Regions from separate parts of the Idiomarina piscisalsi genome, predicted to be linked through region 3. Evidence: predicted binding sites of a transcription regulator. Region 3 holds the regulator's gene; each other region holds the start of a gene.
What was found. Region 3 encodes ArgR, which controls arginine synthesis, uptake and breakdown. Its sites were predicted from a motif close to ANTGAATANNTATTCANT; they were not measured.
Positions count from the first base shown of each region.

Region 1 (3,283 bases), 330 kb from region 3:
TGACCAAGGTAATACCGCTGATGCAAAGCGTTATTATGAGCAAGTTATTAGTGAGTACCCGGATACTACTGAAGCAAATTTAGCCAAGCAACGACTGAATTAACTAACACGAGCGCAACATGTGTTCGTGAATTAATCAGTCAGACAGTTTTTTTCAATTTTAAGTTGCATAAGTGCGTTATTTCAGTAAACTATGCCGCCGTTGCCAAGCAGAACTGGTAACGAATAATTAGCGTTGGGTTGTTAGCTCAGTTGGTAGAGCAGTTGACTTTTAATCAATTGGTCGCAGGTTCGAATCCTGCACAACCCACCACTCGCTAATGCTAAAAAAATCAGAATTATGGGTTGTTAGCTCAGTTGGTAGAGCAGTTGACTTTTAATCAATTGGTCGCAGGTTCGAATCCTGCACAACCCACCACTTCTTCTTTCTGATAACTTAACTACAACCCCCTCTTGAATTCGACTATACTAGCCGCCACGTTATAACGAACACTTGGACATAAGCTGTAATACCATGACTGAGATTCAAACGCTGGATAACCTTGACTATCGGTTTCCACCAAAACCTAAGCCGTTGACGCCTGAAGAAAAGCAGGAAACGGTTGAACACATTAAAGCGCTTCTTAAAGAGAAAGATGCGGTTTTAGTGGCACATTACTACACCGACCCTGACATTCAGGCACTGGCTGAAGAGACAGGCGGTTGTGTTGCTGATTCGCTGGAAATGGCGCGCTTTGGTCGTGACCATCCGGCGAAAAAGCTCATTGTTGCCGGTGTTCGCTTCATGGGGGAGACGGCGAAAATACTGACACCGAATAAACAGGTGTTAATGCCTACGTTAGATGCCGAGTGTTCACTCGATTTAGGCTGCCCTCCGGAAAAGTTCTCAGAATTTTGTGACCAGCATCCGGATCGTACGGTTGTGGTTTATGCAAATACCTCAGCTGCTGTCAAAGCGCGAGCTGACTGGGTCGTTACCTCAAGCATGGCGTTAGAGCTGGTTGATCATTTAGATGCCAAAGGCGAGAAAATTTTATGGGCACCTGACAAGCATTTAGGTGGCTATATTGCTCGTGAAACGGGCGCAGATATGCTGTTATGGCAAGGTGCCTGTGTTGTGCATGACGAATTTAAAGCCAAAGCACTCAAAGACATGAAGGCGTTGCACCCTGATGCGGCTATTTTAGTGCACCCAGAGTCCCCTGAAAATATTGTCGCAATGGCCGATGCCGTAGGCTCAACATCGCAGCTTATTAAAGCCAGCCAGGAACTGCCTAACTACACCTTTATTGTTGCGACGGATAAAGGCATTTTCTATAAAATGCAGCAACTGCAACCCAACAAGACCTTTATTGAGGCACCAACAGCCGGTAATGGCGCAACATGCCGAAGCTGTGCGCATTGTCCGTGGATGGCGATGAACGGTCTTAAAGCGATTGAACAGGCGCTTGAAACGGGTGGGAAAGAACATGAAATTCATGTCGATCCAGAGCTTGGAGAAAAAGCGATGGTACCGCTGGATAGAATGTTGGCATTTGCTGCGACACTAAAATAACCCCAAAGGCCTCATTTAGAGGTCTTTTTTGCTTTATACAACTCGTTTATAACGATAATAAACAAGCTTCCTACCGAACTTCACAACTGCATGCTAATCTAAAATTAATGATTATTTATTCAGGATTAGTGCATGGGACTGTATCAAAATGCAGACGTAAGGGATAACTGTGGCTTTGGCTTGATAGCGAATATTAATGGTCAGGCCAAGCATGACTTAATAACGACTGCTTTGCATGGTTTAGACCGAATGCAGCATCGCGGTGGCATTGGCTCGGACGGTAAAACGGGTGATGGTTGTGGGTTGTTACTGCAACTGCCGGAACAGTTTTTCAAAGACTTCGCTAAATCTCAGGACTGGTCTCTTAGTAAGAAATTTGCCGTTGGCATGGTTTTTTTCAGCAAAAGCCATGACAAAAAGGAAGCCGCGCGACAGCTTATTGAAGAAGAATTAAAACAGGAAACGTTAACCGTCAATGGATGGCGCAAGGTTCCAACGGATCCGACCATTTTGGGCACGCAGGCCGCCCAGTCAGAACCCGCTATTGAACAAGTCATCGTGTCGGCACCACCGGGGTGGCGAAAAAAAGATCTTGAGCGGCGCCTTTATATGGCGCGCCGCCGAATAGAGCAGCACTACACAGACAACAATGAGCTATACATAGCGTCTTTATCGAGTCTGGTGATTGTTTATAAAGGACTGGTATTGGCGAAGGATTTGGCCAGCTATTACCATGACTTGGCAAATGAGAGTATGACCACTGCCATTTGTGTGTTTCACCAACGTTTTTCAACCAATACAGAGCCCCGGTGGCCATTAGCTCAACCGTTTCGATTTCTGGCGCACAACGGTGAAATTAATACCATACGAGGCAACCGTCAGTGGGCGCGTGCCCGGGCTTACAAATTTCACACGCCATTATTACCTGATCTACAACGCGCCGTTCCCTTGGTGGGCATGAGTGGCTCAGACTCAGCGTCGTTGGACAATATGCTTGAACTGCTGCTTGCTGGTGGTATGGATTTATTCCGCGCGATGCGCTTATTAATTCCGCCTGCTTGGCAGGGGGATGCGACGATGTCAGATGAGATGCGGGCATTCTATGAGTTTAACGCGCTGCATATGGAGCCTTGGGATGGCCCAGCGGGGGTGGTATTGAGCAACGGTCGGCATGTTGCCTGCAGTCTCGACAGAAATGGCTTACGCCCAGCGCGTTACGTGCTCACTGAATCCGGCATACTCACTATTGCGTCCGAAGTCGGCATTTGGGATTACGATGAGGCAGAGGTAACAGAGAAAGGACGTTTAGGTCCGGGCCAAATGATGGCGGTCGACACCTATACGGGGAAGATTTGGTATAACGACGATATTGAAACGGATCTTAAAAAGCGTCATCCATATAAACAATGGTTGTCGCAAAACCGCCGCCACTTAGTGCCGTTTGGGCATAGTCATGCCGACAAAATCGGCCAGCGACTCTATGATGACGAGACCATGGCTGTATTCCACAAAGCCTTTCTCTATTCCGAAGAAGAACTGCAGCAAGTTATCAGTGTTCTTGCCAAAGATGCGCAGGAAGCGGTTGGCTCAATGGGCGATGATACGCCGCAAGCCTTTTTATCCAAACAGCCAAGGTTGCTTTACGATTATTTCCGGCAGCAGTTCGCGCAGGTTACCAACCCGGCAATTGACCCTATTCGCGAACGCCACGTCATGTCGTTAAGTACC
Region 1 is NZ_CP022133.1:1,818,182-1,821,464, reverse strand. It holds gene ybgF (tol-pal system protein YbgF) at 1-103, shown strand, start outside; tRNA gene CEW91_RS08795 (tRNA-Lys) at 238-313, shown strand; tRNA gene CEW91_RS08790 (tRNA-Lys) at 343-418, shown strand; gene nadA (quinolinate synthase NadA) at 515-1,555, shown strand; gene gltB (glutamate synthase large subunit) at 1,688-3,283, shown strand, end outside.
Region 1: gltB (glutamate synthase large subunit) is a predicted target of ArgR. The motif match lies at 1,662-1,679, and genes of this name have one in related genera.

Region 2 (3,283 bases), 760 kb from region 3:
AACCACCGTTTATTGATCGTAACAAGCAGGTAAAACTTGATAACTTGCGGGTGGCGATGAGTTTTGTGGGTACCGAGAACCTTCGGCTACTGGCACCGGCTTACATTATGCAGAACTGGTTACCGCCGTCGACACAGCCGTTTACGTTGTTTCGCAGAAAAGTTTGGGAGCATTCACTGGGTACCAGCATAGCGGCTCATAACATTGCGGTGGAAAGAAAGTTAAAAGATCCGATTTTGGCTTACACCATGGGGATGTTCCATGAGCTGGGCAAAATCGCGCTAACTAAACTGTACTTGAAGCTGTTTGATGACGTGCAGCGTGAGTTCGCGATGGCCTCAGTTAATGACAAGTCGCCGGAACGACATAATGCGCTTGTTCAGTTAACGCCGGACGAGCGTTTTTTGCGTGACTTGATGTTAGAGAAAGATAAAGAAGTGAGTTATTTAGTCGCCGAAGGCTGGGGGTTGAAGCGGGTACCAGTTAGCAAGCATTTGCTCGATTTTACCCAGGCAGACAGAACAACACCTCACTATGATTCCGAGTATGCTGAGGTATTAGCCCAGGCAAACGCTTATTGTGAATTCCGCATGATGCGGGAAGTCGACTTAGCGAGTCTGGAAGAAGGTAAGCACATATTGAACAAGTATTCGGTGTCGGCGGAAACGCTCGCCCGGCTAAATAACGTGAGTTTAAAACGTCCGCCAATCATTGTTCCTGACTAACATTCGAAGTCGGTGTCAATGAGCAGATGACTAAACACTTCTGTTATATGCTCTTCCGGGTCGGTAAAACGAACACCAATACCGATTCGGCCCACTTCTTTACGCTGGTTCATAATTTGGCCGGACAGTGTCAACGGCTCTCTTTGCGACCCTGAGCCAATGTTCACCTTGATATTCATGTGCGTCACATTGCCTGCAGCGTTTTGAGCTTTAAAGAGTATTCTGCAACCTGCTGAGGAAATATCGACAATGACACCGCTGGCAAGCTTTTTACGCTCTCCCGGTTGAGCGGCTGCTGAGGTAACATCAACGGGGATGTGGGTGCTGACGCGCTTTTGAGCCCGCAGCGCGCGCTGTTCAACTTCTTTAGGGTAGTCAAGGTAAACGAGTCGAAAAGGAAAGTTGGTTACCGCTCGTATTTTACTTTTAAAGGCAATGCACTCACCAGCTTCACCTTCCAGAACCAAACGAACAATAACCGGGTTTCCTTCATACAAAACGTCAACATAGCTCCCATCGATTTTGGGGTTGGGTTGCTTCAACAATAAGTAGCGGCCGCTGTCAAAACCGATAAGCTGGAGTTTCGTGCGTACTTTGGTGGCAGATGCAAACTCAACGTCGATCATATCGCCCGGACGTAAGTAATTTAACTTCATATGGGGCTGAGATGATTCTGGTATTGTCGGTGTTTCTTTTTCCATAGCCTCTGCCGAAGTTGTATAGGACTAGTTTCAGGCTAAAAGAAGAACGAACAAAAAGCAATGTAATTCATGATAAAGAGTTGTTAATAAGTTTTACAACACGAAACTTAAAGAAAAAAGTGTGAGTAAAGATTCAGCCACTATTCGCGCTTAAGCATAACTATTCAGTTAAAACGCAATAAATTCCCAAATGCTGATATGAAAAGGGGTTTGAAAGGAATTAACACAGACAAGCTGGTCAAATTTTGGCATAATAGCGCCCTTTTCAAGACATTCATTTGTTGACACCTTTGTTAATTCGCATGAGCGATAAGGACGAGAGTAATGACAGACAAAATGGCAGTAAATCGCGAAATGTTTAACGACGTTATGGTTCCAAACTACAACCCAGCGTCAATGATCCCAGTTAAAGGCGAAGGCGCCCGAGTGTGGGATCAAGACGGTCGCGAGTATGTGGATTTTGCCGGCGGTATTGCTGTTAACTGTTTAGGTCATTGTCACCCGGCAATGGTGTCAGCGTTGCAAGAGCAAAGCCAAAAGTTGTGGCACTTAAGTAACGTATTTACTAATGAGCCGGCTATCCGCTTGGCTAAAAAATTAACAGACGCTACTTTTGCTGACCGTGTTTACTACGCAAACTCTGGCGCAGAAGCCAACGAAGCGGCACTTAAGCTGGCGCGTCGCTGGGCCATTGAAAAGCACGGCGAGCATAAGCAAAAAATTATTGCTTTTACTAAAGGTTTCCACGGTCGTACTTTCTTTACGGTAACCGTTGGTGGTCAACCGGCCTACTCAGACGGCTTTGGTCCAAAACCAGGCGCTGTTGAACACGTTGACTATAACGATGCTGAAGCGTTGAAAGCACTTATTTCTGACGACACGTGTGCCGTTATGATGGAGCCGCTGCAGGGTGAAGGTGGTGTAGTAGCGCCAGACGTTGAGTTCGTGAAAACGGTGCGTGAATTGTGTGACGAGAATAACGCACTGCTTATTTTCGACGAAGTTCAAACGGGTTTTGGCCGTACCGGCACACTTTACGCTTACGAGCAGTTAGGCGTAACACCTGACATTTTAACTTCTGCTAAAGCATTGGGCGGCGGTTTCCCAATTGGCGCTATGTTAACGACTAAAGAAATTGCAGAGCACCTGAAACCAGGAACGCATGGCAGTACTTATGGTGGTAACCCGTTAGCTTGTGCTGTTTCTGAAGCGGTATTCGATATTGTGAACACCAAAGAAACGTTGGACGGCGTTAAAAAACGCGAGCAGCTTTTCAAAGAAGAACTGCAGCGCATCAATGAAAAGTACAATGTCTTCAGTGAAGTTCGTGGCCAGGGCTTGTTGCTGGGCGCGGCGCTCAACGGGCAATATGAAGGTAAAGCACGTGAGTTCTTGTTAGCGGGACAAGAGCACGGCGTGATGGTATTGGTAGCGGGGGCAAACGTTGTACGTTTTACCCCATCGCTCATCATCTCTGAAGACGATATCAAAGAAGGCCTGCAACGCTTTGAAAAAGCCGTTGCTCAGGTTGCTGGTTAATTACTGAGGCGTTTTTATGTTGCTAATCAGACCCATTAAGCCGTCAGATTACGAAGCGTTGTATCAGTGTGCGATTGAGTCGGGTCACGGGTTTACCTCGTTGCCCGTTGACCAGTCGCTATTAGAGCGCCGTATTGATCGTGCCCAAAAGGCTTTTCGAAAAGAGAACGTCGAAACACCGGGTGACGAAAGTTACCTATTTGTGATGGAAGACACCGAAACCGGAACCATCGCGGGTGTGAGTGGTATTGAAGCTGCGGTGGGTCTGGATGAAGCATTTTGGCATTACCGTCTCGGTAAAGTCGTGCATCATTCAGA
Region 2 is NZ_CP022133.1:315,338-318,620, forward strand. It holds gene CEW91_RS01480 (HDOD domain-containing protein) at 1-725, shown strand, start outside; gene CEW91_RS01485 (flagellar brake domain-containing protein) at 722-1,426, opposite strand; gene CEW91_RS01490 (aspartate aminotransferase family protein) at 1,763-2,965, shown strand; gene astA (arginine N-succinyltransferase) at 2,982-3,283, shown strand, end outside.
Region 2: CEW91_RS01490 (aspartate aminotransferase family protein) is a predicted target of ArgR. The motif match lies at 1,578-1,595, and genes of this name have one in related genera.

Region 3 (3,283 bases):
AGATGCTGTCTGCCAACTGATGAAATTGCTCAGCAACGCTCTGTTGTGCAACGTTTTGTTGGGTCGGTTGCTGTGACGTTGTTGTCGCGCAGGCGGTTAACCCTAATAAACTTCCAATAAGAATCAGATTACGCATGATTTTTCCTTGCGGTGTCATAACGAATACAGGCATTCTATAATGCCTTTTGCATGAGTTAATGTAAAAAACAATGCAGTGAACTCACAATAATAATAGTTAAACGGGAGAAAAGGGTGGATAAAGCGCAATCAGGGATATACGCCGAGCCAAATTTGCACGGCTTAACCTTGTTTTGTCATGTCATGAGTGACGATGTTGAGAGCTTACGCCGCAAGTTGTCGCGGTTTCCTTCTATTGTCCAGGACCTCGATGCCCGTTTCTCGGAAGCCATGCTGACGGGATTTGTCGGTATAGGGGCGGAATATTGGGACATACTGTATCCGCATAAACGACCGTTACACTTACAGACGTTTCCTGAGCTCAGTGATGCCGACCGTGAAGCACCGCGGCAACCATTCGATCTTATTATCCATATTCGATGTGACCGCTTTGACGCCAATTATCTCGCTGGCAGAACCATTATGGAATGGTTTGGTTATGACATTGAGGTGGCAGAGCAAATCCGCTCTTTTCGTTATTTAGACGGGCGTGACCTGCTGGGCTTTATTGATGCGCCGGATAACCCAAGGGGTATGCGTAAACGTCAGGCCGCGCTTATTAATACAAACGACGATAGCGACTTTGTTGATGGCAGTTATTTGTTTGTCCAGAAAATTCGTTATGACCTGCGCCGATGGGATTATTTAGGCCCTGAAAAACAAGAGCAGATCATGGGGCGGGAAAAAGTCTCCGGTGAACGGTTGCCGGAGGCAATGATTGATGGCGTTACCCACGCCGCTAAAGCGAAGTTGATGGACAAGAAAGAGCAGCCAATACCTTTGTTGCGGCAGAACATGCCCTGGGGAGACTTACGTGAACAAGGGTTATTGGGTATGTATTTTTCTCACGCGCCAAAGAGTGTGGTCGAGTGGCTGAAGACTCGTTACTACGCCGATGAACAAGGGCAGTATGATCCGGTGCTGGATTACTCTCAGGCGGTGTTAAATTCAAGTTTCTTTGTGCCGTCGATACGGTTTTTATCTGAAAACCGTGAGTTACCGAGCACTCAAGAAGACGGCAGTACAGACTGATTCGCAAACAGTTCTTTGACTTTTTGCAGCGTGAAGTCAATATCCTGTACTTTCACCGGTGCGATAAAAATAGTGTCGTCGCCGGCAATGGTTCCCAGTACGCCTTCTTTTTTACCAACCGAGTCGAGTAAACGAGCAATGAGTTGAGCGGCGCCGGGACTGGTGCGAATAATGACCATCACATCATTATGCTGAATATCCAGTACAAGTTGGCTTAATGGTGCTTTAGTAGAGGGCACTGCTAAATCGGGCGGCAGACAGTAAACCATTTCCTGCTTGGCGTTACGGGTTCGGACGGCGCCGTACTTGCTCAGCATGCGCGACACTTTCGACTGGCTAATACTCTCAAAGCCTTGCTCTTTCAGTACGTTAACTATCTCGCCTTGTGAGCCGTAACGTTCTTCACGCAGTAACGTTTTGAAGGCGTCAATTAATTGATCTTTCACCATTATCGTGCCGCTTCCTGACTGTCATTTTATGCTATAATGCGACCAGTTTACTGCATTCTGTGACGCTATTCGAGCTTTGTTATAAAAGGCGGGTCAGTTGTATTTAACAGCGTATTCAAGTACAGTTTTGCACCAAATTCTGCATGTTTATGCAGTTCTAATCGACAAACAAAACGGAGTCTGAGATGAAAGTAGCCGTATTAGGTGCGGCCGGTGGTATCGGCCAGGCATTGTCATTACTTTTGAAAACACAACTTCCAGCAGGTTCAGAGTTATCTTTGTATGACGTTGCGCCAGTAGTTCCGGGTGTAGCGGTTGACTTAAGTCATATCCCTACCGACGTGAAAGTCACAGGCTTCGGTAAAGACGACTTAGCATCAGCGCTGGTTGGCAGCGACATCGTATTAATTCCTGCCGGCGTACCACGTAAGCCAGGTATGGATCGTTCTGACCTGTTCAACATGAACGCAGGCATCGTTAAAAACTTAGTACAAGGTGTTGCCGACAACTGTCCTGACGCTTGTGTTGGTATCATTACCAACCCGGTAAACACCACGGTTCCTATTGCTGCTGAAGTCCTGAAAAAAGCAGGCTGCTACGACAAGCGTAAGCTGTTCGGTGTCACTACTCTGGATGTTATCCGTTCAGAAGCGTTTGTTGGTGAGCTGCGTGGTCTGAATCCGGAAAACGTAAACGTACCGGTTATTGGTGGTCACAGCGGTACAACGATTCTGCCATTGCTGTCTCAGGTTGAAGGCGTTGAGTTTACCGAGCAAGAAATCAAAGACTTAACTCACCGTATCCAGAACGCAGGCACGGAAGTTGTTGAAGCAAAAGCCGGCGGCGGTTCAGCAACCCTGTCTATGGGCCAGGCTGCAGCGCGCTTTGCTCTGTCATTGCTGAAAGGCCTGCAAGGTCAGGATACTATTGAATGCACTTACGTAGAAGGCCCAGGCGATAACGCTAAGTTCTTCGCACAGCCAGTACGCTTAGGCAAAAACGGCGCTGAAGAAATTCTGTCTTACGGTAAGCTAAGTGCTTTCGAACAAAAATGCATGGACGACATGCTCGACGGCCTGAAAGGCGATATCCAAAAAGGCATCGACTTCGCCAGCTAAGCTTTCAGCTATCCGCTTCTGAAAATATTGGGGCAGGCCAGCATTGGCTGGCCATTGCAGGTTATCTTCCGAAAGACGCCTGCAAGTACGTCCCTGTAAGGCTTGAGCAGCGCCATCCTTGGCGCTGCACACTTTCTCCAGATAAACCTGCAATGGCGTATCGCCAATACTGACCCACCCTAATATTTCCAAGCTATTAGCTGAAAGTTATCTCAGCACTTTCTCCAGATAATCCTGCAACGGCTTCACGCCAAGACTGACCCACCCCAATATTTCCAAACTACATGCTGAAGAGTGCTTCTCAGGCTCAATGTTTAAATATTTCAACTGAAACAGAGTGTTGGTTGTGAGTTATCAGGCTACGGAAATAGTTGATGGGGCAGGCTGCTGGATTGCGAGCGTTACGAGTGTTGAAGGTTTTCATGGCGGAGTGTCGAAGGCCATGGATACTTATTAGAAATGCCCAAAGCGGGAAGGGTTCTGTTTCGGAGGTGTGTAGCGCCATGG
Region 3 is NZ_CP022133.1:2,144,996-2,148,278, reverse strand. It holds gene CEW91_RS10250 (DUF885 domain-containing protein) at 1-136, opposite strand, end outside; gene CEW91_RS10245 (Dyp-type peroxidase) at 253-1,209, shown strand; gene argR (transcriptional regulator ArgR) at 1,185-1,658, opposite strand; gene mdh (malate dehydrogenase) at 1,844-2,776, shown strand.